2 regions of the Thauera sp. AutoDN2 genome follow, and region 1 is predicted to be linked to the other one. Evidence: predicted binding sites of a transcription regulator. Region 1 holds the regulator's gene; the other holds the start of a gene.

What was found. Region 1 encodes FNR, which switches genes on or off when oxygen is low (the NO sensors DNR and NnrR bind a similar motif). Its sites were predicted from a motif close to TTGANCTAGNTCAA; they were not measured.
Region 2: the regulator FNR is predicted to act here: its motif matches at 1,412-1,425, upstream of ACPT9U_RS09290 (tetrathionate reductase family octaheme c-type cytochrome).

Annotation. Positions count from the first base shown of each region.
Region 1 covers NZ_JBNCAR010000001.1:82,636-86,041, forward strand. Annotated here, with positions in the region: gene hemN (oxygen-independent coproporphyrinogen III oxidase) at 1-765, opposite strand, end outside; gene fnr (fumarate/nitrate reduction transcriptional regulator Fnr) at 904-1,644, shown strand; gene ACPT9U_RS00325 (SirB2 family protein) at 1,661-2,044, opposite strand; gene ACPT9U_RS00330 (Crp/Fnr family transcriptional regulator) at 2,148-2,834, shown strand; gene ACPT9U_RS00335 (PHA/PHB synthase family protein) at 2,838-3,406, opposite strand, start outside.
Region 2 covers NZ_JBNCAR010000013.1:12,909-16,314, forward strand. Annotated here, with positions in the region: gene ACPT9U_RS09290 (tetrathionate reductase family octaheme c-type cytochrome) at 1-1,331, opposite strand, end outside; gene ACPT9U_RS09295 (diguanylate cyclase) at 1,580-3,397, shown strand.

The sequences.
Region 1 (3,406 bases):
GAAGAGGCCCGGCAAGTGCGCATAGCTGTACAGCGAGATGCGGTCGGGCGAGATCTCGAGCACCTGCTCCAGCGTGCGGTTGAAGCTGATCACGTTCTGCTTGGGCAGGCCGTAGATGAGATCCATGCTCACCGACTTGAAACCGGTGGCGCGCGCCGCGTCGATGACGAGCTTCGTCTCGTCGTAGCTCTGGATGCGGTTGACCGCCGCCTGCACGTCCTCGGCGAAGTCCTGCACGCCCACGCTCATGCGGTTGAAACCGAGGTCGGCGAGCAGCTTCACCGTCTCGAAGTCGACCTTGCGCGGGTCGACCTCGATGGAATACTCGCCATTGGGCACCAGCGTGAAGTGCTCGCGCACCGCCGCCATGAGCTCTCGCAACTCGTCGTGGGACAGGAAGGTCGGCGTGCCCCCCCCCAGGTGCAGCTGGGTGACCTGCCGGCTGCCGGTCAGGCCGGCGGCCTGCATCTCGATCTCTTTCGCCAGATATTTCAGATACTTGGCAGAGCGCCCATGATCCTTGGTGATGATCTTGTTGCAGGCGCAGTAATAGCAGATCGTGTTACAGAAGGGGATGTGGAAGTATAATGAAAGCGGTTTGCTTACGCCGCCCACGCCCCTCTTGGCGAGCCAGGTCTTGAGCGCATCCGCATTGAAGGCCTCGACGAAGCGGTCCGCCGTGGGGTAAGAGGTGTATCGCGGTCCGTTGATGTCGAAGCGACGAATCAGTTGCGGATCGAAGATGAGTTCGTTCTGACTTTTCATGATCTTGCTGCTGAGGTGTGTGCCAAACAATGGCAGATCACCGGAATCTTTAGGTTGACGTGGGTCAACGGGCATGTTTTAGACGCCTATTAAACCCTCACCGGGGTCTTTTTTCTGGGAAGCGGGATTATCGTGCAGATGAGGGCTACCGTGCCAATCACCGTGAGCGGGCTGAAAGTGGCCTGCTCGCAATGCAACCTCGTCGAACTGTGCCTGCCCTTCGGCATGTCGGACAGCGAACTGAGCCGGCTCGACGATCTGGTGGGTGCGCGCCGCAAGGTGAAGCGCCAGCATTGCCTCTATCGGGCCGGCGATCCCTTCGAGGCCATCTACGCGATCCGCGCCGGCTCGTTCAAGACCGATGTGCTGCTCGAGGACGGCCGCGAGCAGGTGACCGGATTCCAGATGACGGGCGAAATCCTCGGCCTGGACGGCATCAGCACCGAAGCCCACTCCTGCAACGCAATCGCGCTCGAGGACAGCGAGGTGTGCGTGATCGCCTACGACAAGCTCGAGCAGATGTCGCACGAGATCGAGGGGCTGCAGTTGCAGTTCCACAAGGTCATGAGCCGGGAGATCGTGCGCGACCACGGCGTGATGATGCTGCTTGGCTCGATGCGCGCAGAGGAGCGCCTGGCTGCCTTCCTGCTCAACATGTCGCAGCGCTTCAACGCGCGCGGCTTCTCGCCGCAGGACTTCAACCTGCGCATGACGCGCGAAGAGATCGGCTCCTACCTGGGGCTCAAGCTCGAAACCGTGTCGCGGGCCTTCTCGCGCTTCCAGGAAGACGGGCTGATCTCGGTGCAGCAGAAGCATGTGAAGCTGCTCGACCCTGCCGGGCTGAAGAAGCTCATCCAGCACCAGCAGGGCGTGCGCTGAGCGCTCGCGTACGCGTTCAGGCAAGGTAGCCGGCGGCCTGCTTGGTCAGCGCCACCGAGACGATCCACAGGTAGACCAGCAGCGCGGCCACGAAGGCGCCGACGCGAATACCCTGCGTGCGTCCGCGCTTGAGCGCCACCGTGCCGAGGAGGATGTAGACGATCAGACCAAGGATCTTCGCCGTGGCCCAGCCCGCCACGAAGGGATACTGCTGGATCAGCACGGTCAGGGTGATCGCCGACAACAGCAGTGTCGTATCCACCAGATGCGGCAGAATCCTGGTGAGGCGATGCTGCAGCAATGGATTTCCGGTCATCATCCATAGCCCCCGCAGCAGGAACCCCGCCGCGCTCAGTACCACGCAGGTGATGTGCAGATTCTTGATCGCGTAATAGAACATCCCTTCTCCCTTTGCTAACCGGCCAGAGAGCCGGAATGTGCTGCCGCGAGCCCCCGGGCACAGCGGCTCGATTAGAATTGCGACCCCACCGGAGAGTTCCGAGATGCCTCATTCCCACATACAACTCGACATCCCCGCCCTGCTGGGCCGCATCCCCCTGTTCGGCGAACTCTCGGAGGCCGACATCCAGCTCGTGGCGCGTTTCACCCGCGAGCGCCAGGTGGCACGCGGCGAAGTGCTGTTCCAGCGCGGGGATCAACCGCACGGCTTTTACTTCGTCGTCTCCGGTCAGGTCAAGCTTGCGTTCTCATCCTCGCAGGGCACCGAGAAGGTGGTGGAGATCATCGGCCCGATGCAGAGCTTCGGTGAGGCGGTGATGTTCATGGACCACCCCTACCCCGTGTTTGCCGAGGCACTCACCGACACCGTGCTGATCCACGTCGGCCAGCAGGTGGTGACCGAGCTCATCGACCAGGATTCGACCTTCGCCCACAAACTGCTCGCCGGCATGGCGATCCGCCTGCATGGGCTGATTCAGGACGTAGAAACCTACTCGCTGCGCTCGAGCACGCAGCGCGTGATCGGCTATCTTCTCCAGGTGGCCGACAGCGACACGCCCTGCGAGATCGCGCTGCCCACCAGCAAGCAGGTGATCGCCTCGCGCCTGAATCTGACGCCGGAAACCCTGTCACGCATCTTCCACGACCTGAGCGATGCCCGCCTGATCAGCGTGCAGGGCAAGCGCATCACCCTGCACGACCCGGCCCGGCTGTCTCGCTACGGCGCCTGAACTTCAACGCTCCAGCACGTATTCTCCCGGCGCGTCGGCCAGCGCAGGGAACGCCGCATTCGCGGCCGCTCTTGCTGGCACCTGCTCGCCGGCGCGCGGCTTGAGCCAGGCCATCCAGTCCGGCCACCAGCTTCCCTCGCAGGCCTGCGCGCCCTGGCGCCAGCGCTCGGGCGTATCCCCGGGCTGCGTTTCGCCCACCCAGTAGCGCCGCTTGGGCGGGTCGACCACCGGATTGACGATACCCAGGATGTGCCCCGAGCTCGATTGCACGAAGCGCACCGGCACGCTCACATGATCGACGATGCGGAAGGTCTGCCGCCACGGCGCGATATGGTCGTCCTCGCAGCTCACGGCATAGAGGGGCTGGCGGATACGCCCGAGATCCAGCGCTTCCCCGGCGACGACCAGGGCATCGGGCTGGATGAGACGGTTACGCAGATAAAGCTCCTCCAGATACCAGGCGTGCATGCGGTAAGGCATGCGGGTCGCATCCATGTTCCAGTACAGCACATCGAAGGCCGGTGGTTTCTCTCCGTACAGCCAGCCACGCACCACGTAATGCCAGATCAGGC
Region 2 (3,406 bases), on a different contig from region 1:
AATTTGATCGACTTCTCGTAGTCCCAGTTGCCCCAGAACGCCGTGTCGTCCTTGCCATAGACGTGGTTGACCACCAGCGTCTTGTTCACCGGGTCGTACGGTTGCTTGCCGACCATGACCTTGAACGGCCAGATGCGTGCACTCGGGTCGCTTGCGGAGCCCTCGACGCGATTCAGTTCAAGGATCTTGGAGTCATCGATCTTGTCGGTGATCGCGACCTGATGCACGACGCCGTTGTACCACTTGTAGGTAGGCCGCACGTTCTCGCCATACTCGAAGTCGCCCTTGTCAGCCGAGTAGCTCAGGTGGCCATGATCGTCCTTGATGAACAGCCCCTTGCCGTTCTCGTCACGTTTACCGGCCGTCGACCAGTCCCACAAGGTCTTGGTGGGGATGCCGCCGCGGGCGAACTCGGGGATGTGACATGTCTGGCAAGCCACGCGGTTGGCGTGATGGTTAAGACGCTGATCCTCATGCGGGGTGAGGTCGTGGCACGACTCACAGGTGGCGCGATTGTGGTCCTCATGCTTCATGTCCAGGCCCTTCACGTCCTTCGCAGTCGCAGCGTAGCGGCTGCCGGAAGGCTGGTGCGCGTTGAAGGTGTGGCAGTCGGCACAGTCGAGGTTGGCACCATCCTTGGCCATGTGCACATCCACATCGCGATGCGGATCGATCAGCGAAGTATCGAGGTCGCCATGCTTGACCGCGTCGCCGCCGCCGCCGTTGAAGTGGCACGCGCCACAGTTCTCGCGCCCGGGCTTGCCCACGTTCTGCGCGACCTTGGTCAGATCGGGCGGCTGAACGATCTTGCCGCTGCCCTTGGGCATCTCTCGCGGCTCGTAGAGGGGGTGGCCTGCATCCGTCGGCACTTTCTTGTAGGTGGCCGTGGTGTCGTGACAGGCGAGGCAGTCGACGTTCTCTTCGTTGGAGAAGTCGTAGTTCTTGTCCTTCCAGTCATAGCCGGCGTGGCAACTCGTGCAACGCGGCTCGTTGGAAAGGATGGAGCCGCAGAAGTTGTTGGCGGCATGCTGCTTGCCAAGCTTCTTCCCGGTGGTAGGGCTAATGGTTTCCCAGGTCCAGTGCACGCTCTTCATGACCTGGTGACTGGCCTCGTTGTGACAGGCCAGACAGGCCTTCGTCACCTCCGGTCCACTGTTGAATGGACCCTGAAGCTCCTTGAACTTGCTGTGGTCCGCCGTACTCTGCGGCTTGCCACCTGAAGCGGCCACCGGTATGTCGCCCGCCGCGGGCGCCCCGATTGCCATGGTGCTGGCTACCATGATGATGGTGGCGCCCAGCCAATGGCGCCACCCCGATGTTCGTCCATTCATCTCTGTCTCCTCCAAGGAACTCCGGTTACAACTGAAATTTTACGCCGCCGCTCAATATCAGCTTTTGATTAATGTCTAACTTGAGCGATATCAAACCGAGAAAAAGTCCATGCAAGCTCCCCGGAGGACGGGACGAACTACCACGCCAGTCCCGGGAAGCCCCGTATAATTCCCGCGTTGATCCACCGCAGCGTGTGTCGGCAGCGATTGGCCGGCCCGTGCCATCTCGCCCCTCTTCCCACAAGCTCATGTCCACCTTCAGCAACCCGTCCGAGATCGCGCGTGAAGCACTTCGCCAGCTGGCAATGCGCCGCGTGGCACCAACTCCAGACAACTATTGCAAGCTCTACCACGAGATCTCCGGCACGGAAGCGGACGAGGACATCCTGCCCGAAGCCTTCATGCGCCGGCTCGCAGCGCGCCTCCCACGCGACAGCGCCGAGCGCCATCGCAACGCCCGCGAACTGGACCAGGTACTTACCGAAGGGAAACCCGCCGCGATCGAGGCCGCGCTGGGACGCTACCTCGACGGGCTGAAGCTAGCCGAGCAGCCGGCGTGGAACGATCTCATCACGAACTTGCTGCGCCAGTGGGAAACGCGACACAACGGGTGGACGACCGCACGCAAGCGGGAATCGCTCGAGCGCGTGCTCAACGCCTCGGACCCCACCACCCTGTTCAACCGCCTCCAGGGGCTGCTCAGGGGCTGGAGCCAATCGAACACGGCACAGGGCGAGTCCGTCGAACCGCTCCCCGACGGCGACGCAGCCGGCAGCCCGCCCGCCGAAGCCACGACTGCGGCAGCCCCCTCCAGCACTGCCCCCTGCGGGACTGCGACCGAGGCGAGCGCCGAGTTGCGCGCGCTACTGCAACAGAGCCTCAAGCAGGCCATTCCTCCGCTGTTGCACGAACACCCCGAACTGCAGCAGAAAGCACACGCGCTCGCCAAAGAGCTTGAAGGCCGCAGCAATTCGAGCGAACTCCGGGATTTCGGCCTGGCGCTGCGGGCCTTCGTCGGTGAGATCGAGTCCGCCGCGCTCGACGACGAAGAGGTAAACCAAGGGCTACTTGAGCTCCTGCGGCTGCTGTTGCGCAACATCGACGAGCTCGTGTTCGACGACAAATGGCTCAGCGGCCAGATCGAAATGCTGCGCGAGGTCGTCGAAGGCAGACCGGACCCACGCCAGCTGGACGACGCGGGACGCAGGCTGAAGGATCTGATCTTCAAGCAGAGTCAGCTCAAGCACTCATTGGCCGAGACCCAGCGTCACCTGCGCGACATGCTGGCCGGCTTCGTTGACCAGCTCGCTCAGTTCGCCGAAAGCACCGGCACCTACCACGACCGCATCGGCAACTGCGCACAGCGCATCGCAAAGGCACAGGACATCACCGAGATCGGCCCGCTGCTCGACGAGGTAATGACGGAAACACGGAGCATTCAGGAAGAGGCCCGCCGTTCACGTGACGAGCTGATTGCGGCACGCGAGCAGGCAGGCAAGGCCGAGCAGCGCATTTCCACGTTGCAAGCCGAGCTGGAGGAAGCCAGCCGGCTGATGCGCCACGACCAGCTCACCGGCGCCCTGAACCGGCGTGGGCTGGAAGAGATGTTCCACACCGAGGCCGCGCGTGCCGCACGCCACCGCTCGAAGCTCGCCGTCGCGCTGCTGGACATCGACCACTTCAAGAAGCTCAACGACTCTCACGGACATCGGACCGGCGACGAAGCACTCATCCATCTGGCACGGGTGGTGCGCCAGCACCTTCGTCCCCAGGACGTGCTGGCGCGCTTCGGTGGCGAGGAGTTCGTCATCCTGTTGCCCGAAACCGGCAACGACGCTGCGCAACAGGCGCTCGTGCGCCTGCAGCGCGAACTGACGCGCGAGTTCTTCATGGCCGACCAGCAGAAGGTGGTGATCACCTTCAGCGCAGGCGTAACCCCGGTCGCCGACGGCGAGGCACTCGAAAGTGCCCTGAAACGCGCGGATGGTGCGATGTACCGCGCCAAGCAGGCTGGACGCAACCGCGTCATGACGGCACCGCTTCCCGCCCCGCCTGCATCGTCCTGATCCACGCAC